Regions from separate parts of the Bacillus nitratireducens genome, predicted to be linked through region 2. Evidence: a T-box and tRNA genes for the amino acid it is inferred to sense, from the RefSeq annotation. Region 2 holds a T-box; the other regions hold tRNA genes.
The links. The T-box of region 2 lies ahead of serS (serine--tRNA ligase). A T-box ahead of a tRNA ligase gene usually reads a tRNA of that ligase, here a tRNA-Ser.
Positions count from the first base shown of each region.

Region 1 (4,126 bases), on a different contig from region 2:
AGCTCTCAATCCATTCGCTCGACTTGCATGTATTAGGCACGCCGCCAGCGTTCATCCTGAGCCAGGATCAAACTCTCCAATAAAGTTAGTTTGTCTAGCATCAAAAAATAAAAATTGACGTTCACGTTGTTTGTTTCGTTCAGTTTTCAAAGAACTAAAAGCGGGTGAAGAGAATCGAACTCTCGACCAGAGCTTGGAAGGCTCTTGTTTTACCACTAAACTACACCCGCGTGGTCGGGAAGACAGGATTTGAACCTGCGACCCCCTGGTCCCAAACCAGGTGCTCTACCAAGCTGAGCCACTTCCCGTTATGGCGCGCCCGAGAGGAGTCGAACCCCTAACCTCTTGATCCGTAGTCAAACGCTCTATCCAATTGAGCTACGGGCGCTTATTCATGATGTTTTTTCTTCGTTGTCTTTTGGCGACTCAATTATCTTATCATACTACATTTTCAAATGCAAGTACTTTTTTAAAAAGATTTTTTGATGCGGCCGAGAGGACTTGAACCTCCACGGGGTTTCCCCCACTAGGCCCTCAACCTAGCGCGTCTGCCGTTCCGCCACGACCGCGCGGAAAAAACAAAAGTGAGCCATGAAGGATTCGAACCTTCGACCCTCTGATTAAAAGTCAGATGCTCTACCAACTGAGCTAATGGCTCGTAAATGGCTGGGCTAGCTGGATTCGAACCAGCGCATGACGGAGTCAAAGTCCGTTGCCTTACCGCTTGGCTATAGCCCATCGAAATACTTATCTTCTTTTCAAAGACAAATGTTATTGTACCATAATGTCCAATAAAAAACAACTGCTATATAGCAGAAGTTAAAATGGCGGTCCCGACCGGGGTCGAACCGGCGATCTCCTGCGTGACAGGCAGGCATGTTAACCACTACACCACGGGACCATTTGGTTGCGGGGACAGGATTTGAACCTGCGACCTTCGGGTTATGAGCCCGACGAGCTACCGTACTGCTCCACCCCGCGATAATATTACTTATATAATTTATATGGTGGAGGATGACGGGATCGAACCGCCGACCCCCTGCTTGTAAGGCAGGTGCTCTCCCAGCTGAGCTAATCCTCCGAAGTGGTGACCCGTACGGGATTCGAACCCGTGTTACCGCCGTGAAAGGGCGGTGTCTTAACCACTTGACCAACGGGCCAGTATGTATGGCAGAGAAGAAGGGATTCGAACCCTCGCACCGCGTTAGCGATCTACTCCCTTAGCAGGGGAGCCCCTTGAGCCACTTGGGTACTTCTCTGTATGGCTCCGCAGGTAGGACTCGAACCTACGACCGATCGGTTAACAGCCGATAGCTCTACCACTGAGCTACTGCGGAATAATGAAGACAATTTGTATCTTATAAAAATTATCACCGTAAGTCAAGAGGTTTTTTCACAACATCTTGTGCAAACGTGACATGTTTATAATATACTGGATTGCGTTTTCACTGTCAAGATGTTTTCACTACCAGTTTTAGTTGCCCTCTACACTTTCCACATACATATCTTTGTGTATTTATTTGACGCCTTCTTACATATTGAAGTGAGCATCTCGTACATTCATACGTATAAACTTTTGTTTCCTTCTTCTCTTCATTAATCATTCGTTTACAAAAACGGGGTGCCCCTACCTTCTTTAATAACTCACGAAAATCTCTATCTCGGTGCTTATACCCTTTTCCTGTGATATGTAGGTGATAATGACAAAGTTCATGTTTAACAATCCTGACTAAATCTTCTTTGCCATACATTTCGTAATATCGATAATTCAGTTCTATATTATGAGTATTCAATAGATAACGCCCACCAGTTGTACGTAACCTACTATTAAACATCGCTTTATGTAAAAACGGCATCCCAAAGTATTGTAACGATACCTCTTCCACTAACCACTGAATTTCTTGCTCATCCATTCCTCATTCCTCCTAAACAAAAAATATTTTTACACTTTTCTCCCTTCCTATACATATATTAAATAGTACATATACCCATCCTCATTCAAGAAGCGTGATTTCTAAAAATAAAGCATTGATAGAAATCCACTCACCAACCTCTCATCAATATTTCTTTAACTAATTAAGAAGAGATGTTTGAGAGCAGGATTAAACAAGGAGGGATTCCTATGCCTACGTGGCTAAAGAAACAAATGCAACGTGCATACTTCGAAAAAAACCGGTATCAAATCAAATTACTAAATGAATGCTGGTTTTATTATAGTAAAATACATCAAAGCTCATAATCAACGAAACTTTCCTATCCATAAAAAGAGAGCAGTTTCATCTGCTCTCTTTACTTACTATTCAATTGGTAACATCGATAATGCAACACGACCCTTTTTCGTATCAATATCATCTACCCATACTTTTACAATTTGCCCTACGGATACAACATCTAACGGATGCTTTACAAACTGTTTGCTGAGTTTAGAAATATGCACTAAGCCATCTTGCTTTACACCTATATCAACAAAGGCACCGAAATCAACAACATTACGAACCGTTCCCTCTAACTCCATACCACGCTTTAAATCTTCTAATTTCAAAATCCCTTTTTTCAGAAGTGGTTTTGGCAATTCATCCCTCATATCTCGTTCTGGACTAATTAAAGCATCGATAATATCAACCAAAGTCGGCTCGCCAATCTCCGTCTCTTGAGATAATTTAGAAACATCTACTCCCTCTAAACTCTTCTGCAAGTTCGGTTTACCTACATCATTCTTTGATAACCCTAGACTTTTTAATAGCAATTCAACATTTTTATATTGTTCTGGATGAATCCCTGTGCGATCTAACGGATTCGCCCCTTCTAATATACGTAAAAATCCAATACATTGTTCATATGTTTTCGCACCTAAACGAGGAATTTTCTTTAATTCAGTACGCTTCGTAAATTTCCCATCTTCCTCACGCTTAGCTACAATATTTTTTGCAACTGTTTTTGATAATCCTGAAACATATTGTAACAACGCAACTGAAGCTGTATTTACATTAACGCCAACTTGGTTAACAGCTGTCTCTACCACAAATGTTAACGATTCATTTAATCTTTTTTGTGATACATCATGTTGATATTGTCCTACCCCTACAGATTTAGGGTCAATTTTCACTAGCTCAGCAAGCGGATCTTGTAGACGTCTCCCAATAGAAACGGCACTTCTTTCTTCAACCTGTAAATCCGGGAACTCCTCACGAGCTAAATCAGATGCTGAATATACACTAGCACCCGCTTCATTTACAATAATATAAAATACATCCCGTTTTACATTTTGTAGTACATCTACTATAAATTCTTCCGTTTCTCTAGAAGCTGTACCATTTCCAATTGCTATCATTTCAACTTGATATTTATCTATAATTGAAAGAACTTTCTTTTTTGCATCCTCATATTTACGAACAGGTGGATGCGGATAAATAACATCTATATTAAGAACTTTCCCTGTATCATCTACTACTGATAATTTACAACCTGTTCTATATGCCGGATCTACCGCTAGCACAACTTTCCCTTTCATTGGAGGCTGTAATAATAAATTACGTAAATTCTCAGAGAAAATATGAATCGCTTGTTCTTCAGCGGTTTCTGTTAATTCTTTACGAATTTCTCTTTCTATTGAAGGTTGAATTAATCGTTTATATCCATCTTCAATCGCTAATTGTACATAGTGTGCACTTTTAGAAGCTTCATCACGAATCATTTTTTTATGTAAAAACTGATTAATTTCCTCAGTCGGTGTAACAACAGAAACTCTTAATACATCTTCCTTTTCACCACGATTCATCGCTAACACTCGATGCGGCACTATTTTTTGCAACGGTTCTTCATAGTCATAATACATTTCATATATATTCTTTTCATCTTTTTCTTTATCTTTTACAGATGAAGACATAATCCCTTTTCGGAAAGTAGTATTCCGAATCCAACTACGATATGACGCATTATCCGAAACAAGTTCCGCGATAATATCTTGCGCACCTTGCAACGCATCCTCTGCGGATTCCACTTCTTTTTCTCCATCAACAAATTCCATAGCCTTCTCTGTTGGATTTTCTTTTTTATATAACAATAGCCACTCAGCTAACGGTTCTAATCCCTTTTCTTTAGCTATTGTAGCTTTCGTTCTTCTTTT
Region 1 covers NZ_JAUMJO010000012.1:87,780-91,905, reverse strand. The annotation lists partial or broken rRNA gene Q3V31_RS28130 (16S ribosomal RNA) at 1-83, opposite strand, end outside; tRNA gene Q3V31_RS28125 (tRNA-Gly) at 160-230, opposite strand; tRNA gene Q3V31_RS28120 (tRNA-Pro) at 232-308, opposite strand; tRNA gene Q3V31_RS28115 (tRNA-Arg) at 312-388, opposite strand; tRNA gene Q3V31_RS28110 (tRNA-Leu) at 487-569, opposite strand; tRNA gene Q3V31_RS28105 (tRNA-Lys) at 586-658, opposite strand; tRNA gene Q3V31_RS28100 (tRNA-Gln) at 664-738, opposite strand; tRNA gene Q3V31_RS28095 (tRNA-Asp) at 826-901, opposite strand; tRNA gene Q3V31_RS28090 (tRNA-Met) at 905-981, opposite strand; tRNA gene Q3V31_RS28085 (tRNA-Val) at 1,006-1,081, opposite strand; tRNA gene Q3V31_RS28080 (tRNA-Glu) at 1,086-1,160, opposite strand; tRNA gene Q3V31_RS28075 (tRNA-Ser) at 1,169-1,259, opposite strand; tRNA gene Q3V31_RS28070 (tRNA-Asn) at 1,263-1,337, opposite strand; gene Q3V31_RS28065 (SprT family protein) at 1,452-1,913, opposite strand; gene cmpA (cortex morphogenetic protein CmpA) at 2,123-2,239, shown strand; gene Q3V31_RS28055 (Tex family protein) at 2,297-4,126, opposite strand, start outside.
Region 1: it has a tRNA-Ser gene. The T-box ahead of serS (serine--tRNA ligase) is inferred to sense a tRNA for this amino acid. The anticodon was not compared.

Region 2 (6,614 bases):
AGAAAAACAGTTAGTCAACCCTACTAAAATAAATTATGAGGAAAGGAAAATTTTACTTTCCCTCTCCTACATTATAGTAATGACAGCGCTCATAATTACCAATCACTCATACCGATGAATGTTTAAATTTACTTAATAACTGTTTTTCCTCCCATATAAGGGCGAAGAACTTCTGGAATTATAATTGTACCATCTTCTTGCTGGTAGTTCTCTAAAATAGCTGCAACTGTACGTCCAATTGCAAGACCAGATCCATTTAATGTATGAACATGTTCTGGTTTTCCGTTTGGCTCACGACGGAAACGAATATTTGCACGTCTCGCTTGGAAAGCCTCGAAATTACTACAAGAAGAAATTTCACGATATGTGCCATAGCTTGGAATCCATACTTCAATATCGTATTTCTTCGCTGCTGTAAAGCCTAAATCTCCTGTACACATGCTCATAACGCGATATGGCAACTCTAATAATTGTAACACGCGTTCTGCATCATTTGTTAATTTTTCTAACTCTTCGTAAGAATCTTCTGGTTTCACGAACTTTACAAGCTCAACTTTATTAAATTGATGTTGGCGAATTAAACCACGTGTATCGCGACCAGCAGAACCTGCTTCAGAACGGAAGCAAGAGCTAAATGCAGCATATCGTATCGGTAATTGCTCTTTACTTAAAATCTCATCACGATGCATATTCGTTACAGGTACTTCAGCTGTAGGGATTAAGAAATAATCTTCGCTTTCAATACGGAATGCATCTTCTTCAAACTTTGGAAGTTGTCCTGTTCCTGTCATACTTGCACGGTTTACCATATAAGGAGGTAATACTTCCTCATATCCATGCTCGTCAGTATGAAGATCAAGCATGAAACTAATTAAAGCACGCTCTAATCTTGCACCAGCACCTTTGTAAAATACAAATCGGCTTCCTGTTACTTTCCCAGCACGTTCAAAATCTAAAATCCCTAAATCTGTAGCAAGATCCCAATGTGGTTTTGGCTCAAAAGTAAATTCTTTCACTTCTCCCCAATTACGTGCTACTACGTTATCATCTTCTGTTTCACCTACTGGAGCAGATTCATGAGGGATATTTGGGATAGATAGCATTAATCTCTCTAAATCTTCTTCAACTGTACGAAGCTCATTATCAAGATCTTTTACTTTTTCTCCAACCTCACGCATTTCTAGAATTAGAGCTTCCGCATCTTTCTTTTCACGCTTTAATACTGAAATTTGTTGAGATACTTCGTTACGTTTACTTTTTAGTTCTTCTGTTTGAACAAGTAGCTCTCTTCTTCTCGTATCAAGTTCCTCAAAGCGACCAAAATCTGTTAAATCTTCGCCTCTATGCTGTAATTTTGCTTTTACTTCTTCAAAATTCGTACGTAAAAATTTAATATCAAGCATTATATACTCCTCCTTTTATTTTATAAAACACAAAAAACTCCCGTCCCTATACAAAGGGACGGGAGTTAACCCGCGTTGCCACCCTAGTTGAAAGCATTACCGCTTTCCTCTCAAGTAGAAATAACGGCTCTTCACCGGGAATGTTTACTAATCCAAAGATATTCCACATTCCATTCCAGGATGGATTCACAAACTGTTTCTATCGATTTCCACCAACCATCGACTCTCTATAAGAAACGACATCTGTTACTACTTCCTATCAACACGCTTATTTTATAAAATTGTTACCATCAATTTACTATAATCTTATACAAGTTGCAAGTTACTTATACAACTTTTTTCATTTTCGCTTCTTTTACCATTTCTACGAAGTATGCTGTTACACGATGATCGTCCGTTAATTCCGGATGGAAAGAAGCAGCTAAAAACGGCCCTTGCCTTACCGCTACCATTCGATCGCCATGCGTAGAAAGTACTTCCACATCATCAGCTACATTGACAACATACGGAGCACGGATAAATACACCAATAAAGTCTTCCCCCACACCTTTCATTGAAAGCGCAGCTTCAAAGCTATCTTTTTGACGTCCGAACGCATTGCGCTCGACTGTAATATCCATAGCACCAATATGTGATTCTTCATAGCCAATCAATGTTTTCGCAAGAAGAATCATTCCTGCACATGTACCAAACATTGGTTTACCAGACTTCGCAAATGTACGAAGGGGCTCCATGAAAGCATACTTATCAATAAGACGGCGCATTGTTGTACTTTCACCGCCTGGTAAAATAAGACCATCAATCTCTTCAAGTTGTTCTATACGCTTTATAACCACAGCTTCTGCACCACTTGCTTCAACTGATTTTACATGCTCACGAACTGCACCTTGAAGACCTAGTACACCGATTTTCACCATTTTAAAGAATCTCCTTTAATTACCATCCACGCTCTTGCATGCGTTGTTCTGGTAATAACGTTGAAATTTCGATACCTTTCATTGCATTACCTAATCCTTTAGAAAGGCTTGCAATTAGTTCGTAATCTTCATAATGAGTCGTTGCTTCAACGATTGCACGTGCAAATTTCTCTGGGTTCTCTGATTTGAAAATACCAGATCCAACGAATACACCATCAGCACCAAGTTGCATCATTAACGCTGCATCTGCTGGTGTTGCTACACCACCTGCTGCAAAGTTTACAACTGGCAGACGGCCAAGGCGTTTAATTTCAAGTAGTACTTCATAAGGAGCACCAGTATTTTTTGCATATGTCATTAACTCATCTTCACGTAGACTTGCAACTTGACGGATTTCTGCATTGACTTGGCGCATATGACGCACTGCCTCTACAATGTTTCCTGTTCCTGGTTCACCTTTTGTACGAAGCATAGATGCACCTTCTGCAATACGACGTGCAGCTTCTCCGATATCACGGCAACCACATACAAACGGAACTGTGTAATCACGTTTATTTAAATGGTATACTTCATCAGCAGGAGTTAATACTTCACTCTCATCGATATAGTCTACCCCTAATGATTCTAATACACGTGCTTCTACAAGGTGACCGATACGGCATTTTGCCATAACCGGAATTGACACAGCACCCATAACTTCTTCAACAATTGTTGGATCTGCCATACGAGAAACGCCACCTGCTGCACGAATATCTGCAGGTACACGCTCTAGTGCCATAACAGCAACTGCGCCTGCCTCTTCTGCAATCCTTGCTTGCTCAGCGTTAATTACGTCCATAATAACGCCGCCTTTTTGCATTTCTGCCATTCCACGTTTTACACGTTCTGTCCCTGTTACATTTGTCATGTACAAAAACCCCCCTAGGTGAATTGCTTTCCCCGTTAAAGAAGAAAATTAAGAATACTCTTACATTCTACCACTAACTATCTGATGCTTGTCCACTACTTTTTCATAAAGTCGGTATGAAAAATAGGAATAAGAAAAAGCTCCTACAATGAGGAGCTTTTAAAACCAACCTTTTACTGTATCGACAGCACTATTCCACATACCACTAAAGAAAGAACCAATTCCGCGCATAGAACGTGTAAACCAACCTGCTTCTTCTACTTCAGATTTTGTTACAAGATCAACTTGCAATGATTTTCCTGATAAAAACCCAGGATCATTACCATCTTTTGGCGTTATAACCATTTGACCAAGTGAAACTCCCTTTTTAACAGGTGCTTCTTGTCCCTTATTTCCTTCTTTGAATTCTGTTTTATAAACGTCTTTACTTCCTTTTGGCACCGGAAGTGAAACAGCTTGTTTCGTTTGAACTGCTACATCTTTATCTTTCGCATTTTCCACTCTTACTGTTTCTTTTCCTTTGACCGAAGAACCTTTTTCATACATTTTCTTCATTTCAAAATTAGCAAAGCCGTAATCATATAATTTCTTCGTCTCATCAAATCTTGCTGTATGAGAGTTTGTTTTAATAACTACAGAAATGAAACGCATACCATTTCTTTCAATCGTACCAGTGAAACAATCTCCTGCTTCTGGAGTTGATCCTGTTTTCAGGCCATCTACGCCTTCATATTCCTTAATTAACCCTTTTAACATCCAGTTCCAGTTAGGCATTTCGATTCGATCCGGAGTACCTTCACGGAATACTTTTTTTGAAATCTTTGCTATGTCTAATGTTTTAGGGAAATCTTGAATAAGACGTTGTGCTAAAATTGCTACATCTCTCGCAGACATTTTATTTTCTTCATCTGGAGTTGTCCCTTCAGGATGGTGCCCTTTTAAATCCTTGTTCGTTAAGCCCGTAGAATTTACAAACTTATAATTTTTTAATCCAAACTCTTTTGATTTATCATTCATCATTTTTACAAAGTCTACTTCTTTTCCAGCAACTGCTTCAGCTAACGCTATTGTTGCACCATTAGCAGAATAAATTGCCATTGCTTCGTATAACTCTTTTACTGTATACGACTCACCGTTTCGTAGAGGCACATTCGATAATGAACGATCTTGCGAAATGTTATACGCATATTCAGAAACCTTAACTTTTTGATCCCATTTTAGTTTCCCTTTCGCAACTGCCTCGTTCACTAGGTATTCACTCATCATTTTTGTCATACTAGCAATTGACAATAACTCATCTGCATTTTTTTGATATAAAATCTTCCCAGAATTCGCTTCTACTAAAATTGCCGCACCTGCTTCAATGTTTAAAGCGGCTCCTGTTTCTGCTGATGCATTGCTATATGGTACAAGCATGCTACAAGCTATTGTAAGCACTGTTACCAACGCAATGAATCTTTTGCAAAACATACCTTTCACTTTTGCTACCCCCAATATCTATGTACTCACATAACCGTTATTCTAACATAATCAAAAAAAAATAGACAGAGATATCAAATCTCCGTCTATTTACATATAAGACATTATAATGAGTAGTTTGGAGCCTCTTTTGTAATCTGCACATGGTGAGGATGGCTTTCACGTAAACCAGCACCCGACATACGAATGAATTGCGCATTCTCACGTAAGAATTCTAAATCTTGCGCTCCGCAGTATCCCATACCTGCACGTAATCCACCAACTAATTGATGAACTGTATCTGCTAAAGGTCCTTTATATGGTACTCGTCCTTCAATACCTTCTGGAACAAGTTTTTTGTTTCCTTCTTGGAAGTAACGATCTTTACTTCCTTTTTCCATTGCTCCAACAGAACCCATTCCACGGTATACTTTAAATTGACGACCTTGGTAAATTTCAGTTTCTCCAGGGCTTTCAGCTACACCAGCAAACATACTACCTAACATAACAACGTGTGCCCCTGCCGCTAAAGCTTTAACCATATCACCAGAGTACTTAACACCGCCATCTGCAATAACCGGAATACCGTGTTTACGAGCTTCAGTCGCACAATCATAAACTGCTGTTAATTGTGGTACACCAACGCCAGCCACAACGCGTGTTGTACAAATAGAACCTGGTCCGATACCAACTTTAACAACATTTGCACCAGCTTCAATTAATGCTTTTGTTGCTTCAGCTGTAGCAACATTTCCAGCGATAATGTTTAATGATGGATATTTCGCACGAACCTCTTTTACTTTTTCAATAACACCATGAGAGTGTCCATGAGCTGTATCAAGTACAATTGCATCTACGCTTGCTTTTACTAATGCATCAATACGAAGCATAGCATCCGCTGTTACACCAACTGCTGCTCCAACTAATAAGCGTCCTTGCTTATCTTTTGCAGAGTTTGGAAATTCAATTACTTTTTCAATATCTTTTATTGTAATAAGCCCTTGTAATACACCGTTATTATCAACGAGAGGGAGCTTTTCAATTTTATACTTTTGTAGGATCTTTTCAGCTTCTTCCAGTGTAGTGCCAACTGGAGCTGTAATTAACTGTTCTTTTGTCATTACGTCAGAAATTTTGATTGAGTAGTCTTGGATGAAACGCATATCACGGTTTGTAATAATACCAACTAATTTTCGCTCATCTAAATTATTTACAACTGGCACACCTGAGATACGATATTTTCCCATAAGATGTTCTGCATCGTATACTTGATGTTCTGGAGTTAAAAAGAAAGGATCTGAAATAACGCCGCTTTCAGAGCGTTTTACCTTATCAACCTGCTCTGCCTGTTGTTCAATAGACATATTCTTATGAATGATTCCTAAACCACCTTGGCGAGCCATTGCAATGGCCATATCAGCTTCTGTTACTGTATCCATTCCTGCACTAATTAACGGGATGTTTAGCTGTAAGCTTTCAGATAAAACTGTTTTAACACTTACTTCTCTTGGTAATATATCTGACCTTGCTGGTACAAGTAATACATCATCAAAAGTCAAACCTTCTTTAACAAATTTAGATTCCCACATAATTGTTCCCCCCATGATACCAGAAATTATTATTAGTAGCTTATCAATTGGTTAAAATACTGTCAAGGACGTATATATATGTTAGAATTTTTAGACAATAAAAGGAGCGTAATATATGCATCATACATCTTGTGCTTGGCAGCAATTAAGTTTCTTCTTTTCATCTCAAAATGTACAACATTATCTTGCCCGTTGTTATGAAAAATCCTCGATTCAAGATGCCGAAAAAAAAAGTTTTGAAAATTGTTATCCATTTATTTATTACTTGGAACACGGTAAAAATTATTATGAATTATATAAGACAGCTCCATTTTCCATTCAGCCAATGTTGCTATTTTAT
Region 2 covers NZ_JAUMJO010000024.1:7,357-13,970, forward strand. The annotation lists gene serS (serine--tRNA ligase) at 129-1,403, opposite strand; T-box leader at 1,455-1,675, opposite strand; gene pdxT (pyridoxal 5'-phosphate synthase glutaminase subunit PdxT) at 1,730-2,320, opposite strand; gene pdxS (pyridoxal 5'-phosphate synthase lyase subunit PdxS) at 2,340-3,227, opposite strand; gene Q3V31_RS30255 (D-alanyl-D-alanine carboxypeptidase family protein) at 3,387-4,697, opposite strand; gene guaB (IMP dehydrogenase) at 4,811-6,274, opposite strand; gene Q3V31_RS30265 (YaaC family protein) at 6,390-6,614, shown strand, end outside.

Region 3 (17,072 bases), on a different contig from region 2:
GGGGGTCGCAGGTTCAAATCCTGTCTTCCCGATTTTCCCAAAAACACGGGGCCTTAGCTCAGCTGGGAGAGCGCCTGCCTTGCACGCAGGAGGTCAGCGGTTCGATCCCGCTAGGCTCCACTTATTTGAATATTATTTATGGCGGTGTAGCTCAGCTGGCTAGAGCGTACGGTTCATACCCGTGAGGTCGGGGGTTCGATCCCCTCCGCCGCTACCATAAAGGACCTTTAGCTCAGCTGGTTAGAGCAGACGGCTCATAACCGTCCGGTCGTAGGTTCGAGTCCTACAAGGTCCACCATTGGAAGTTTATATCTCGGAGGTATACCCAAGTTCGGCTGAAGGGATCGGTCTTGAAAACCGACAGGCGGCGAGAGTCGCGCGGGGGTTCGAATCCCTCTACCTCCTCCATTTTTTCTAAATTAAATATTATATCATCGCGGGGTGGAGCAGTACGGTAGCTCGTCGGGCTCATAACCCGAAGGTCGCAGGTTCAAATCCTGTCCCCGCAACCAAATGGTCCCGTGGTGTAGTGGTTAACATGCCTGCCTGTCACGCAGGAGATCGCCGGTTCGACCCCGGTCGGGACCGCCATTTTTTTTACATAAAGGCTCGGTAGCTCAGTCGGTAGAGCAGAGGACTGAAAATCCTCGTGTCGGCGGTTCGATTCCGTCCCGAGCCACCATTTTGAAGTCGCAAGCCGGCTTAGCTCAATTGGTAGAGCAACTGACTTGTAATCAGTAGGTTGGGGGTTCAAGTCCTCTAGCCGGCACCACTTTCAAAATGAGCCATTAGCTCAGTTGGTAGAGCATCTGACTTTTAATCAGAGGGTCGAAGGTTCGAATCCTTCATGGCTCACCATTTTCAATTTAATGCGGGTGTAGTTTAGTGGTAAAACAAGAGCCTTCCAAGCTCTGGTCGAGAGTTCGATTCTCTTCACCCGCTTTTCAATTATGGGCCTATAGCTCAGCTGGTTAGAGCGCACGCCTGATAAGCGTGAGGTCGATGGTTCGAGTCCATTTAGGCCCACCATAATTATTCCGCAGTAGCTCAGTGGTAGAGCTATCGGCTGTTAACCGATCGGTCGTAGGTTCGAGTCCTACCTGCGGAGCCATATTATAGAGAAGTACCCAAGTGGCTCAAGGGGCTCCCCTGCTAAGGGAGTAGATCGCGAACGCGGTGCGAGGGTTCGAATCCCTTCTTCTCTGCCAGAACTGGCCCGTTGGTCAAGTGGTTAAGACACCGCCCTTTCACGGCGGTAACACGGGTTCGAATCCCGTACGGGTCATACTAAAAGAGATAGCATAATCTGCTATCTCTTTTTTGTTGTGTAAAAGTGGACTTTGGATAGTCTGCTTTTTTTTTATGGATTTCTTGTATACTTTTTTCTATTTGAATCGTCTAACTAATAGAAAGGAGAGAGCGATGGAGTGTGAAAAGGTCATCGAATCGTTGATATATTTTGAGTTACGGTGGATATATTCCAAAAATCGTCTATATAATTTCATTTACCGATAAAAACGGAACTATCCACGTTCACAATCTAAACAAAACCCCTAAATTGGTATGGATTCCACACCTAATCCAATAACTTTACACTCTATGTGAAAAAGTTCACAATTAGGTCATAATTTGTGAAGTAATTCACAATAATCCATGCTACAATATGAATGTAAAGAAGTTAAACAACATTAAATTAGTATTTTAATTAATTACTTAAACAATAATAAAAAAATAGATGTAAACAATTGAAAGGGGAAATTAACATGAAAAAAGGTATCAATCGCGTAGTATTAGTAGGAACAGGAGCTGTAGGTTGTAGTTATGCTTACTCAATGATTAACCAAGGTGTAGCTGAAGAATTCGTATTAGTAGATGTTAATGAAGCAAAAGCAGAAGGAGAAGCAATGGACTTAAGCCATGCGGTACCATTCTCTCCAGCAGCAACAAAAGTTTGGAGCGGTAGCTATGCAGATTGTAAAGATGCAGATCTAGTTGTTATCACTGCTGGATTACCACAAAAGCCAGGCGAAACTCGTTTAGACTTAGTTGAGAAAAATACAAAGATCTTTAAACAAATCGTTCGCGGTATTATGGATAGCGGATTCGATGGAATCTTCTTAATCGCAACTAACCCAGTTGATATTTTAACTTACGTAACTTGGAAAGAATCTGGTTTACCGAAAGAGCGCGTAATCGGTTCTGGTACTACTTTAGACTCTGCTCGTTTCCGTTACATGTTAGGTGACTACTTAGATGTAGATCCACGTAACGTTCATGCTTACATCGTTGGTGAGCACGGTGACACTGAACTTCCAGTATGGAGCCACGCTACTGTAGGTGTACAAAAACTAGAAACAATCTTAGCGAACAACGAACAATACAACCAAGAAGATTTAGATAAAATCTTTGAAAATGTACGTGATGCAGCTTACCATATCATTGAGCGTAAAGGTGCAACTTACTACGGAATCGGTATGTCACTACTTCGTGTAACTAAAGCAATCTTAAGCAACGAGAACAGCGTGTTAACTGTATCTGCATACCTTGAAGGCCAATATGGTGAGAAAGATGCTTACGTAGGTGTTCCAGCTGTTATTAACCGCCAAGGTGTACGTGAAATCGTAGAACTTGAATTAAACGAAGAAGAAAAAGTGAAGTTCGCTCATTCTGTAAAAGTATTAAAAGAAACAATGGCACCAGTACTATAATAATTGCTAAATAATTCAGAGGCGGGAAACTGCTTCCTACCTCTGAGTTTTTATATAATTTAATATAAATTCCTTTTCCGGTTTCCCTTGTATATCCCCAATATACCCCTTTTGCTGGATCAGGGTCGTTTATAGAAAAGAGCACTCTATTTTATATAGAGTGCTCTTTATTATCCCGCTATTTGCCGGGCAGTAAGACCCCCACCTCAAAATGCAGCGAAAGCAAAGAAGTTAGGTGGGGGATCAACTGCCCGTAAAAGCCCGATTGGTGAAGGCTAATAATCAGTGGGGGATGAACAAAACCCCCACTGATTAAAGTTTCACTTTATCATTTTTTAGGCGCTAATCCTAATTTCTTTAAAATGTCTGCAAGTGTACCGCTTTTTGATTTTTCAACAGGTGTTTGTGATTTAGATGCATCTGGACCTTTTTTCAAGAAGTTCTTTTCAACGAAACGAATATCTTTTTCGTCGACAATACCATCTTTGTTAAGGTCACCGTCTTTTACAGATACTCCCTTTTTACCATAGTTGCTAGCGATAATTTCAGCATCTTTAATATCAATGACTTTATCTCCATTTACATCACCTGCAAGGTTTTCATCAGGTCGTGCATAATAATATTGGCCAAGCAGCTTACCATCTTTTTCAGTGCCTAATTTCGTTGTTAGGCGGCTTGTTAAATGCCCTGGGACTTCTACGAATAAGTTATAGTCACGTTTATTAACAGGAAGTCCATTTAATTTGAAGTATCCGTATTTATCTAGTGAGCCTTCAAATTTATGACGGTAAGAATCAGTTGCATATACTTTTACGCCAAGTTTCGTATAATCGAACTTTTCATCTAAATATCCACGTTCATTTACGAATGCACCAGGTTTAATATTTCCTTCTACTAGTGAGTTTAAAGACATAACTGAGAATGTTTGATCTTGCAGTACACGCATTCTGTTTGGCTCTGATTCACCTTGTTTCCAGTAAACGAATACTGGTAAATCTAATTGAGCATTTGCTTCATAAAATTCATCATTTTCTACTTTGAAAGTTACATCAATGAATGGGAAATCACCGTCTAATCCAGCGAAGTTTTTATCATCAATAGCTCCGCCTACTGTAACAGAACCTTCTTCTAGTTTTGGTTCATTTACTTTTGCCGTTACCCCTTTTTCAGAAAGGAGTTTTTCAAAAGCAGGATTCAATTTCGCATTTGCAAATTTGAAGTTCTTCTCTAGGAATTTTACGTTAAATTCTCCAGCAACAAATTGTTTTACGTGTTTAGCATCTAGTGTCACAGTGAATTCATCATTTTTATATAATTCTTTTTTATTATAATTAGCTTTTGCATATTGAGTACCTTGCGGGATAAACCAATAGTTATTTACACCGCTTGGATAGTCAGGGCCTGCAGTTGCATAATCGAAAATATACACGCCTGTGTTCATTGTGCCTTCCGTTCTGAAGGAGTCAGGTGTAATACCAACTTTAAAGTCACCATTTTCAGTAATCGGTAAAAACTTATGCAAGTATGGAGAATAGTCATAGTACATAACTCCGTTAGCCTCTTGCGTAATGTTTAATCCTTTTCCTTTTAAGTAGTCAACGTTTGAATCATATACATTTCCTTTAATCCATAGTGCTTTTTTACCGTCTTCTACTGTATAGTTTTCTTCATTTAGTTCATAAATACCAGGCTGTAATCCAGTTAATTTCACTTCTGGCGGTGTATTATCAATTACGACATAATCACCTTTCACACGTGCTTTCCCGGCTTTATCATAGCCAACAAATTCAATTGTGTAATCTCCTTCTGGTAAGTCGATTTTCTCATCACCAATTGGTTTTGCAGGATCATTTGTAAAAGGATACACTCTGCCGTTAAAGAATGAATCTAAGTAGTAATACACATCCGTTTTTAGTTCACTCGTGTTTAATGTTCCAATGAAGCCGAGCGCTTTATTTGTTTTTGAGTCTTTCACAATAAGATCTAACGTTTCAAGTTCGCTGTTTAATTGGAATGCCCCGTGAACATATGATTCACGGTATGGATTGAATGTAGATGTATCAGTTGAGATTGTTTTTCTTGATAATAGTGCATTTTCAATACCAGGCTCTGATACACGAATAGAGAACGGAATTTGATACGTTTCTTCTTTATTTTTCGTGTTTGTAATATGAATATATCCTTCATATCGGCCTTGTTTTGCACCAGCTGGAATATTAATTTTTGCCTCAATTTCATCTGATTTACCAGCATCAATCGTAAGTATTTCAGAAGTAGAAACTTTTACACCGTTTGCGGTAGCATCGTTAATAGCAGAAGATGCTGGTGTATAAGAAATTTCTGTTTTAAATTCTTTCTTCTCTTGTTTATTGCGATTTTCAATTTTAATTTTTCGTTTTTGTTCAATAGATTCCCCGTCTTTTTGATAGTACTTCCCGAATGCAATGGATCCAGTTTCTTCTGGTACTTCAATCACTTCATCATTTACAACTGTTTTTGTCGTATCTAACACTTTAAAACTTGTTTCAGTGTGAACAGAGTTATAAGCATCTACTCGTCCAGCTCCAACTTCATATACGGAATACTTTTCTTTTAAATCATCAGCTGTGTTCATAAGAGATGCCTTTACATCGAATGGAGAGTATTCTGGGTGTTCTTGCAAAATAAGAGCAGCAACGCCAGCGATATGTGGAGACGCCATGGATGTTCCTTGCATACGCTCATAGGAAACATCATAGTTTTCACCCTCTTGTGGGTCGTTAATATATTCAGGTACTGTTGAAAGTACCGCAACACCAGGCGCTGTAATATCAGGTTTAATATCATCATTCGATGTAACAGGGCCACGTGAGCTAAAGTCTGCAAGGTGATCACCTTCTGTTTGAATGTAATTGATTTCATCGAAAGTTAAGGATGTGCTGCCTTGTTCAATTTGAGCTTTTAGTTTTTCGCCATCTTCTTTCGTTAGGCGGAAGGCTGGAATGTATTTTGTGCTTTCACCAATGTAGAAAGGAATTTCTCCGTCCACATTGTTATAAATAATAACGGCTTTTGCACCAGCTTGTTTCGCATTAACGATTTTTTCATCAAATGAGAGTGTGCCACGTGCAACGAGTGCGATTTTTCCTTTTACATCCTTTTTACTAAACTCGTCAGGAGTACCGATTCCTACAGATTCAATAGGGAGAGATTGTCCTTTGAAATCTTCTATTTTATCAGTGAAGTTTTTGCCGAATAAAATTAGGTTAGGGAATTGTAATTGTCCAGCATGACCTGATAGTTTCGGTAAGGAAATAGAGCTATCGCTTGCCCCAACTGTAATAGCAAATGGAGAAGCACCTGGTGATCCGAGTGTCGCTGGATTTGGACCAGAGTTACCAGCAGCAACGACTGTAACAACACCGGAAAGCATTGCGTTATTAACAGCGATAGATGTTGGATCAAGCGGATTGTTACTATCGTCACCTAACGATAAGTTAATGACATTCATACCGTCAGAAATAGATTTATCGATTGCAGCAATAATACCAGAACTATCTCCGCTTCCATAAGGACCCAGTACACGATAGTTATACAGTTCAATGTCAGGTGCAACACCTTTTACTGCTGAATCTGATTTATTTTTCTTTTGAGCAGAAACGATACCTGCTACGTGAGTACCGTGTGCTGTGTAGAAGGAAGAACCACGATTATCAAATTCAGGAGCGCCAGATTGTTGCCACTCTGTATAAGTTGTTTCCATCGGATCTGCATCGTTATTAATAAAGTCCCAACCTTTTACAGAGTTTGGGTCTACCTTACTAGAATCTTCACCCGGTTTTGCGCGATAGCCTTTATACACATCTTTTAAGTCAGGGTGATTGTAATCAATACCTGTATCTAATACTCCGACTTTAATTCCTTTTCCGGTAATGCCCTCGCTATGTAACTTATCTACCCCAATTTGCGGAATGCTATCAGTTAGTTTTTGAGGTGCTTTTTGCTCAGCTTGTTTCGGTAAATTTAATTTTACTTCGTAATCTTTCCAAATACGTTTTACGACGCCAATTCGCAACAGTTCTTCAACTGTATTAGCTGGTAATGTCATCGCCACGCCGTTCATCGCATGTTTATAAGAGCGTTTAATTTGTACAGACTGGAAATTTCCTGATTTCACTGATGGGCTGAATTGGTGAAGGTGTTTTAATCCTTCTTGGAATTCTTCATGCTCTTGATCAATACGTGCCTTTATATTTTCAGGAGCAGCCTGCAATCCTTTTGCTTTTTGTTTCAATTCATTAATTTTTACTGGTGCAGTTTGAAACTCTACAATGATATTTACTGGTTCAGAACTACTTGTATTAATATCTGGTGAAATAGTAAAGCCAGGATTGGCATCCAATGTTTGTAATGCCAGGCGCTCTCCTTTGGAAAGTTTTGATAGTAAAGAATGAGCATTTGATAAGTCAATTTGGTTAATAGGGCTTTTAGCAAGAACATTGAAAGGAAGAGCTGTTGAAAATAGAACGCCAGCCGTTACAATTCCCGTAACAAAACGATTTTTCTTTTTCATGTATAAGCCTCCGATAATTTGTGTTTTTTAATAGAGAAAAAATAAGATTATTTCTCTTCACCTTTTGTTTGTTCTGCATTGAATGTCCAGTTTAGTTGTAAAGAATCACCTTGAAACTTATTTTGATCTTGGTCATTATCTTCAAATGAGAATAGAACGTGTAAGTAATCCGTTTTATCAGATTTAATACCATCTATTAAGTTATGACGTTCTAGAGAAGTAGCTACATCCTCAGGCTTCATAGTTTTTAGTTCTGATAGTTTTGTTTCCCATAAAACCTCGTGATCATCATTTGGATTAGATGGCTTACCATCGTTAACTAGAAACTTTACGACGATATGTTCACCTAAATCTTCACCAGCATTGTTTTGCTTTGCATCTGTAACTTCATAGGATGTTTCGAGTGATACTTTTGCAATATCCAATGTTCCTTTGTTTTCAAGCTTGAAATTTCTTTCAATAAAATCACCAGGCTTTAAATCTTTCACATCAACGATTACACTTGGATTAAGAGAAAGGTCTAGTGTTCCAGCTTGAAATGAATTATTCGATGTTTCAGAATCACTGAAATAGGCGAATACACCACCGAATGTAAGGGATAAGCCAAGTGTGGCTGTGACAAATCCCATTCCTACTTTTTGTTTTAATGACATAAGAAAGCCCCCTAGTTTAAATTTTCATCAAACGTTCGCATGGAATATGAATAGAGTAAACATAGCATTTCAGTATGAATTATATTGGCGAAGGATTGATGTTCTTTATTGAGAACAAGTATATGCTTATGAATTTTCCATTTCAAGAAAATTGTGACAAATAATGTTGAGAAACATTTTTTTATGACAGATTATTTTGTTACGATTTTAAGTGATAAATAGCGAGTAAAATAGGATAAATCTAATGAAATAAAGGTTGAGAAATAAATAATAGGATGAAAGACTAGTAGGGAATGAAGCGTTTGCAATGAATATTCGTCAAAATTCGATATTTTACACAGTAAATTTGAATATTTTAAGCGAAATTAAAGAAAAAAACGAATATTTTTTAAAAAATAACAAGGATATTTCAGTTTTTCGCAGAAATGATAAAGAGTAAAAAATTTCTGTCATCTTAGTGAGGTGAACATATTGGATGTAATAAATTGTGAAGAAGTGAAACGAGATGAGTTTCATACAGAAAAGTACTATGACAGTTATAACATCTTTGGGGCACATATTGTGACGGAAGATGGGATGCGAGGTGTACGATTTACAGTATGGGCTCCTCATGCGAAAGCAATGAGTGTTGTTGGAGATTTTAATGAATGGGATTATGAGCAACATAAGATGCTACAAGTGACAGAAGAGGGGATTTGGTCCTTGTTTGTACCGCATATTGCAGAGAATGAGATATACAAGTATGCGATTGAAACGATGGACGGTTCCGTTATTTTAAAAGCAGATCCTTACGCAGTATATGCAGAAGTAAGACCAAATACGGCATCTGTAGTTTTTGATATAGAGGGATATGAATGGAATGATAAAAACTGGATTCGTAAGAGAAAGAAAAAATCGATTTATAAAGAAGCGATGACAGTTTATGAATTACATTTCGGTTCTTGGAAAAAGAAAGAAGATGGCGCTCTGTATTCTTACAGAGAAATGGCCGAGGAGCTCATTCCGTATGTGGTGGAACATCAATTTACACATATTGAAATTATGCCGCTTGTTGAGCATCCATATGATCGTTCTTGGGGATATCAAGGAACAGGGTATTATGCAGCAACAAGTAGATTCGGCACGCCACATGATTTGATGTATTTTGTCGATGAATGTCATAAATATGGAATCGGTGTCATTTTAGATTGGGTGCCGGGGCATTTTTGTAAAGATGCTCACGGTTTATATTTGTTTGATGGGACACCGACTTATGAATATAAAGATATAGATGTACAAGAAAACCTGATATGGGGAACTGTTAATTTTGATTTAGGGAAGAGAGAAGTACGTAATTTCTTAATTTCAAATGCATTATTTTGGATGAGGTATTTCCATATTGATGGTTTCAGGGTAGATGCAGTTGCGAATATGCTGTACTGGAATAAAGAAGGAAAAGAGCAAAGTAATGAACACGCTGTTTCTTTCTTAAGAGAGTTAAATGAAGCTGTGTTTGCAGAAGATGAAGAGTTTCTTATGACAGCAGAAGATTCAACAGCTTGGCCGCTTGTAACAGCTCCAACGTATGAGGGTGGACTTGGATTCAATTATAAATGGAATATGGGTTGGATGAATGACGTGCTGAAATATATGGAATGTGCACCAGAGTACCGGAAATACATTCATGAGAAAATGACATTCTCTTTACTATATGCTCACTCTGAAAACTTCATATTGCCACTTTCTCATGATGAAGTCGTTCATGGGAAAAAGTCGTTATTAAATAAAATGCCAGGAGAGTACTGGGATAAGTTCGCCCAACTTCGTTTATTATATGGATATTTCTTTACTCATCCAGGTAAGAAATTACTCTTTATGGGTGGAGAATTTGGCCAATTTGATGAGTGGAAAGATCTTGAAGATTTAGATTGGAATTTACATGATTTTGAAATGCATCGTAATATGCATGATTACTTTAAAGAGCTCATAGCATTGTATAAGCGTTCAAAACCACTTTGGCAGTTAGATCACTCGCCTGAAGGGTTTCAGTGGATTGATGCTAATAATAATGAGCAAAGTATTTTCTCGTTTATTCGCCAAGGGGATAAGCAAGAAGATGCGTTAGTTGTCGTATGTAATTTTACGAAAGCTACATATGAAAACTATAAAGTAGGTGTACCAGATTTCGAGTATTATAACGAAATTTTAAACAGTGATGCTGAGCAATATGGCGGATCGGGGCAAGTGAATAAGAAACGTCTCAAGGCAGTTCTAGAACCGTATCATAATCAAGCGGCACATGTAGAAATTACAATTCCACCATTTGGCGTATCCATATTACGACCAGTGAAGACGAGAAAGGGGAGCAAAAAACAAGATGGCTCAAAAACAAAAGTGCGTAGCAATGTTACTAGCAGGGGGAAAAGGTAGTCGTTTAAGTGCATTAACAAAAAATTTAGCTAAGCCAGCTGTTCCATTTGGTGGTAAATATCGCATTATTGATTTTACGTTAAGTAACTGCGCAAACTCCGGTATTGAAACGGTGGGGATTTTAACACAATATCAACCGCTAGAACTTCATAATTATATTGGAATCGGAAATGCTTGGGATCTTGATCGTGTAAACGGTGGAGTCACTGTGTTACCTCCCTATGCGGAGTCTTCAGGGGTGAAGTGGTATACAGGTACGGCAAGTGCTATTTATCAAAACTTAAACTATTTAAGTCAGTACGAACCAGAATATGTCCTTATTTTATCAGGCGATCATATTTATAAAATGGATTACAGTAAAATGCTAGATTACCATATTGAGAAAGAAGCAGATGTTTCAATTTCTGTTATTGAAGTGCCTTGGGATGAAGCAAGTCGCTTTGGCATCATGAATACAAATGAAGAGATGGAAGTTGTTGAATTTGAGGAGAAACCGCAATTTCCAAGAAGTAACCTTGCATCAATGGGAATTTATATTTTTAACTGGGCTATTTTAAAAGAATATTTAGAGATGGATGCAAGAAATCCTGAATCTAGTAATGACTTCGGAAAAGATGTACTTCCACTTCTATTAGATGAAGGGAAGAAGTTGATGGCGTATCCGTTTGAAGGATATTGGAAAGATGTTGGAACGGTGAAAAGCTTATGGGAAGCGAATATGGATTTACTTCGTGATGAAACATCGTTGAACTTGAACGATCGTAATTGGCGCATTTATTCTGTGAATCCAAACGAGCCGCCTCAATATATTGCAGAACAGGCAAAAGTAGAAGAATCACTTATTAATGAAGGATGCGTCATTGAAGGGGACGTGAAGCATTCTGTTTTATTCCAAGGAGTAACGGTAGAAGAAGGTAGTATGGTAATCGATTCTGTCGTTATGCCTGGGGCAAAGATTGGTAAAAACGTTGTGATTGAAAGAGCGATTGTTGGATCAGAAATGGTTATTGAAGATGGGACAATAATTCGCCCAGAAAAAAATGTTGACGATGTAGTACTAATTGCTGAAGGAAAATAGAAAAGGGGGATGAAATGAATGGGAGAAAAAATGTTAGGAATTATTAATGCAACGGGAAGTTTTCCTTCCTTAAAGAAAGTAACAGGGCATCGTTCATTAGCGGCGTTACCGTTTGGAGGCCGTTACCGACTCATTGATTTCATGCTTTCAAATATGGTGAATTCTAATATTCATAGCGTGGCGGTTTTTACAAGTCATAAAAATCGTTCTTTAATGGATCATGTCGGTTCAGGAAAACAGTGGGATTTAGATAGAAAGCGTGATGGCCTGTTTTTATTCCCACCGAATTGCCAATGTGATCATGACGAATTTGGATCTTTTGCACATTTTAGAAGACATATTGATTATTTTCTAAGAAGCAGAGAAGAGTATGTTGTTATTACGAATAGCCATCTTGTAACAGCGTTAAATTTTCAAGCGGTGCTAAAGCGACATATACATACGTCTGCAGATATTACTGAAGTTTGTCATGAAGGGGTTTCGCTTCAAACATATGTGTTAAAGAAACAATTATTGCTAGATTTATTTGAGACATATAAAGATGTGGAGCAATATAGTTTATTTGATGTAGTGAGAGAAAAGCGCGGAAAATCACTGCATATTGCTACGTATGAGCATACAGGATATGTAGCAATTATTGATTCGATTGAAAGTTACTATAAACATAGCTTAGAAATTTTGCAGCCTTCTATTTGGAAGCAATTATTTAAGAAAGAAGCACCGATCTTTACGAAAGTAAAAGATGAACCACCAACTCGTTACCTGAAGGGTGCAGCCGTGAAAAATACAATGATTGCAAACGGCAGTATTATTGAAGGAGAAGTAGAAAATAGTGTTATCTCCCGTTCTGTTAAAATTGGAAAAGGTTCAATTGTTCGTAATAGCATTATTATGCAAAAGAGTAAAATTGGAGATAATTGTATAATAGACGGTGTTATTATTGATAAAGACGTGAAACTTGGCGACGGCGTAGTGTTAAAAGGAAGTGCTGATGAGCCATATGTTGTAGAAAAAGGTAGTGTACAAAATAGTACAATCAATAGTTATTCGTAAATAGCAGGTACATAATTAGTGGGGGATTTAGAAAACCCCCACTAATTATGGTTTTACTCTACATGAAAACTCGAAGGGAGGAAGCTGTAAGAAGAGCGATTTGTGATGTATACGCTTTTCGTGCAGTGGAACAACAGGTGAATATTTTATTTGCAGTATCAGAATGTGTACCGTTTATTAAATCCGGAGGTCTAGCTGATGTAGCAGGAGCGCTCCCAAAAGAATTAAAAAAATTAGGAGTGAATGTTCGCATTATACTTCCGAACTACAGTCTTATCCCGAAAGAGCTAAGAGAAGGATGTACGCTTCATAAAGTAATTAACGTTCCTCTTGGATGGAGAAACCAATATTGCGGGATTTTAAAAGGTGAGCAGGATGGGATTACGTATTACTTAATAGATAATGAATATTATTTTAAGAGAGATTCTCTATATGGTCATTATGATGATGGGGAGCGTTTTTCTTATTTTTCAAAAGCAGTTTTAGAGTGTATTCCGCATCTTGATTTCGAAGTAGATGTTCTTCATAGCCATGATTGGCACACAGCTATGGTTAATTTCTTGCTTCGTGAAAAGTATCAAGATAACCCGTTATATGAGCATATTAAAACAGTATATACGATTCATAACTTGCAGTTCCAAGGTGTATTTCCTCCTGAAGTGATGTACGACTTACTGGAGCTTGGTCATGAATATTTTCATAGTGAACAGCTTGAGTTTTATGGAAACGTGAACTTTATGAAAGGCGGTATTATCGCATCTGACCAAATTACAGCGGTTAGCCCGACATATAAAGAAGAGATTCAATATGAGTTTTTCGGTGAGAAGCTAGATGGATTGTTACGAAAGAATAACAATAAGCTTAGTGGCATTGTAAATGGAATTGATACGAGCGTATATAATCCAGAAACAGATTCGTATATTACTGCTCAGTATAGTGCAGAGTCATTAGATGGAAAGAATGAAAATAAACGTGCATTGCAGCGTTATTTTGGTTTGCCAGAAAAAGAAGATACGCCAGTTATTTCGATGGTAACACGATTAACGAAGCAAAAGGGGCTTGATCTAGTACGTACTGTATTCCGTGAAATAATGGAAGAAGATGTACAATGTATTATTTTGGGATCAGGCGATTCTGAATACGAGCAGTTCTTTGAATGGATGGCATACGAGTATCCAGAAAAGGTAAAAGTATATATCGGATTTAATGAAGAGTTAGCGCACCAAGTATATGCGGGAAGCGATTTGTTTTTAATGCCATCGCTGTTTGAACCGTGTGGCCTTGGACAACTTATTGCACTAGCATATGGTACGATTCCAATTGTAAGAGAAACAGGCGGATTAAATGATACTGTACATTCTTACGATGAAGAAACTGGAATTGGAAATGGCTTTAGCTTTACGAACTTTAATGCACATGACATGTTACATACAGTTCTTCGTGCAATTGAGTTTTATCAAGATAAACCGGTATGGGATAGGCTTGTAAAGCAAGCGATGACTGAAGATTATAGCTGGGGGAAATCGGCTCTTGCGTACAAGAAATTGTATAAAAGTCTCATGGAATAACATTGAGGTGGTGAATAAATGTTTACTCATGTTGAAAGTTTCAAATCCGCTTTTCTAGAAAAATTAGAAACGATGTATGGGAAAAGTTTCAAAGATTCTACAACTCGTGATCAGTATAATACGCTTGGTCATATGGTACGTGAGTATATGAATAGTCAATGGATTGCAACGAATGAAAGTTATCGGTCTGGAGACCAAAAGCAAATGTATTACTTATCCATTGAATTTTTACTCGGGCGTTTGCTTGGAAGCAACATATTAAACTTAGGTATCAGGGATGTATGTGAAAAGGGGCTTTCTGAACTTGGAATTTCTTTGCACGAGTTAGAAGAAGTTGAAGCAGATGCAGGACTTGGAAATGGTGGGCTTGGACGATTAGCAGCCTGTTTTCTCGACTCGCTTGCTTCTTTAAACTTACCAGGACATGGCTGTGGTATTCGTTATAAGCATGGCCTGTTTGATCAAAAAATTGTTGATGGCTATCAAGTAGAATTTCCAGAACAGTGGCTTCTTCATGAAAATGTTTGGGAAGTAAGAAGGTATGATCAAGCTGTAGAAGTAAGTTATTTCGGAAACGTTGAACCGCTAGAAATTGATGGGCGTTTAGAGTTCAGGCATACAAATGCAGAAGTTATTATGGCAGTACCATATGATGTACCAGTTATAGGGTATGAAACAAGTACTGTAAACACGCTCAGACTTTGGAATGCGGAGCCAGTTCCATTCCCGCAAAATTGTAAAGATATTTTGAAATATAAGCGTGAAACAGAGGCTGTATCGGAGTTTTTATATCCAGATGATACGCATGATGAGGGGAAAATACTTCGTTTGAAACAACAATATTTCCTCGTATCAGCAAGTTTGCAAAATATCGTTCGTATGCACAGGGAGAGACACGGTAGTCTTCGTCAGTTACATGAAAAAATCGCGATTCATATAAACGATACACATCCGGTTCTAGCAATTCCAGAACTTATGCGTATTTTATTAGACGAAGAAAAATTGACATGGGAAGAAGCTTGGCACATAACAACGCAGACGATTTCCTATACGAATCATACGACGTTATCAGAAGCGCTTGAGAAATGGCCAATTCACATTTTTAAACCGTTATTACCGAGAATTTATATGATTATTGAAGAAATTAATGAACGTTTCTGTCATGAGCTTTGGGACCGTTATACGTACGATTGGAAGCGTATTGAGGACATGGCCATTATTGCGCATGACCTTGTGAAAATGGCTCATTTAGCGATTGTCGGTAGCCATAGCGTTAATGGTGTAGCGAAAATCCACACAGAAATTTTAAAGCAGCGTGAAATGAGATTGTTCTATGAATTTTATCCAGATAAGTTTAATAATAAAACGAATGGAATTGCTCATAGGCGCTGGCTAATGAAGGCGAATCCGCAGCTGACGAATCTTATTTCGGAAGCGATTGGAACAGAGTGGAAGAAAGAACCGATTAAGCTTCAAGCTCTGCAAACATTTCAACACGATGTTAGTTTCCAAGAAATGCTTGCAGGGGTAAAACAAGAGCGTAAGATTATTTTAGCGGAGCGCATTCATAATAAAATGGGGATCACGATTGATCCAAATTCTATTTTTGATGTGCAAGTGAAAAGACTACATGCCTATAAACGACAATTATTAAATGTTCTTCATATTTTATACTTGTATAACCGTTTAAAAGAGGATACTAGTTTTTCATTTTACCCGCGTACTTTTATTTTTGGAGCGAAAGCATCACCTGGCTATTATTATGCGAAGAAAATTATTAAATTAATAAATGAGCTTGCAAGAAAAGTAAATAATGATCCGTACGTAAGTCAGTTTATGAAAGTTATCTTTCTAGAAAACTACCGAGTTTCTTTAGCTGAAGATATATTCCCGGCGGCAGATGTAAGTGAACAAATTTCAACTGCGAGTAAAGAAGCATCGGGAACAGGTAACATGAAATTCATGATGAATGGTGCAATCACACTCGGAACGTTAGATGGGGCTAATATTGAAATAAAAGACAGGGTCGGTGATGATGCCTGCTTCATTTTTGGCTTAACGGCAGATGAGGTTCTTCATTACTATCAAAATGGTGGATATCGTGCAAGTGATTATTATCACCATAATATGCATATTAAAAAAGTAGTAGATCAGTTAACGAATGGTTTCTTTGCACAGTCGGGAGCTGAATTTGAAGCGATTTATGATTCTCTCGTTATTCAAAACGATGAATACTTCGTTCTTCGGGATTTTAGCCCATATGCTGAAAGACAAGAAGCTGTCGGAAGGGCCTATGAAAATAGGCAGAAATGGCTGGAAATGTCGATTTTGAACATTGCACAATCTGGGCATTTTGCGAGTGATCGAACAATTTTGCAGTACAGTAATGAAATTTGGGGAATTGGTAATACTGTTAAACTGTTTTAGATAAAAGCCCCTTTTGAAGGGGCTTTTATTTATTCACCTTTAAATCAAGAATACGATTGCTTAGAAAAATAAAACGAGCTTAATGAGATTAAGCTCGTTTTACTTATTTTGCTTAAGAAAGAAATGGGATAGTGGTATATATTATACCTGTTCCACCATATTCCCCTGTCGCAAAGTATGAAAATGTAAAGAAACCTGTAAACGAAAAAATTATTATAAGAAAAAGTGCAAAGAAAAATTTTAGCATGTAAGGTCCCCTCATCCGAAAGTCATTTCATAGATTTATTATAGTATATAAATATTCAATTTCCAATTGTTTACTGGTTAAAAATGAGAAGTCAGACATGTTTTGTATGTTGTAATGGAATGATTATTTATAATGGATTTTGTATTTTTCGTAAATGTCATGTTGTGATGAACGTGTGCATATTCCCAATCACGATCATTAAAATTTATGTTTCGGGGAGGGAGAAGTGGAACGACATCGAATAAGTTGACGAAACGAAAGCTACTAGCTACTTGCAGTTTATAATAATTTCGAAAGGCGATATCTCCAACTTTTGGAGAGGCAAATGTATAAAGACCGTACTGTGAGAAGGCAGTATTTATACGTGCATCTAGTAT
Region 3 covers NZ_JAUMJO010000003.1:84-17,155, forward strand. The annotation lists tRNA gene Q3V31_RS11785 (tRNA-Pro) at 1-32, shown strand, start outside; tRNA gene Q3V31_RS11790 (tRNA-Ala) at 48-120, shown strand; tRNA gene Q3V31_RS11795 (tRNA-Met) at 141-217, shown strand; tRNA gene Q3V31_RS11800 (tRNA-Ile) at 222-298, shown strand; tRNA gene Q3V31_RS11805 (tRNA-Ser) at 316-408, shown strand; tRNA gene Q3V31_RS11810 (tRNA-Met) at 436-512, shown strand; tRNA gene Q3V31_RS11815 (tRNA-Asp) at 516-591, shown strand; tRNA gene Q3V31_RS11820 (tRNA-Phe) at 607-682, shown strand; tRNA gene Q3V31_RS11825 (tRNA-Thr) at 697-772, shown strand; tRNA gene Q3V31_RS11830 (tRNA-Lys) at 783-858, shown strand; tRNA gene Q3V31_RS11835 (tRNA-Gly) at 872-942, shown strand; tRNA gene Q3V31_RS11840 (tRNA-Ile) at 953-1,029, shown strand; tRNA gene Q3V31_RS11845 (tRNA-Asn) at 1,037-1,111, shown strand; tRNA gene Q3V31_RS11850 (tRNA-Ser) at 1,118-1,208, shown strand; tRNA gene Q3V31_RS11855 (tRNA-Glu) at 1,214-1,285, shown strand; gene Q3V31_RS11860 (L-lactate dehydrogenase) at 1,764-2,708, shown strand; gene Q3V31_RS11865 (S8 family serine peptidase) at 3,037-7,260, opposite strand; gene Q3V31_RS11870 (CalY family protein) at 7,308-7,913, opposite strand; gene glgB (1,4-alpha-glucan branching protein GlgB) at 8,385-10,322, shown strand; gene glgC (glucose-1-phosphate adenylyltransferase) at 10,270-11,400, shown strand; gene glgD (glucose-1-phosphate adenylyltransferase subunit GlgD) at 11,419-12,453, shown strand; gene glgA (glycogen synthase GlgA) at 12,591-14,021, shown strand; gene glgP (glycogen phosphorylase) at 14,040-16,448, shown strand; gene Q3V31_RS11900 (lipase family protein) at 16,773-17,072, opposite strand, start outside.
Region 3: it has a tRNA-Ser gene. The T-box ahead of serS (serine--tRNA ligase) is inferred to sense a tRNA for this amino acid. The anticodon was not compared.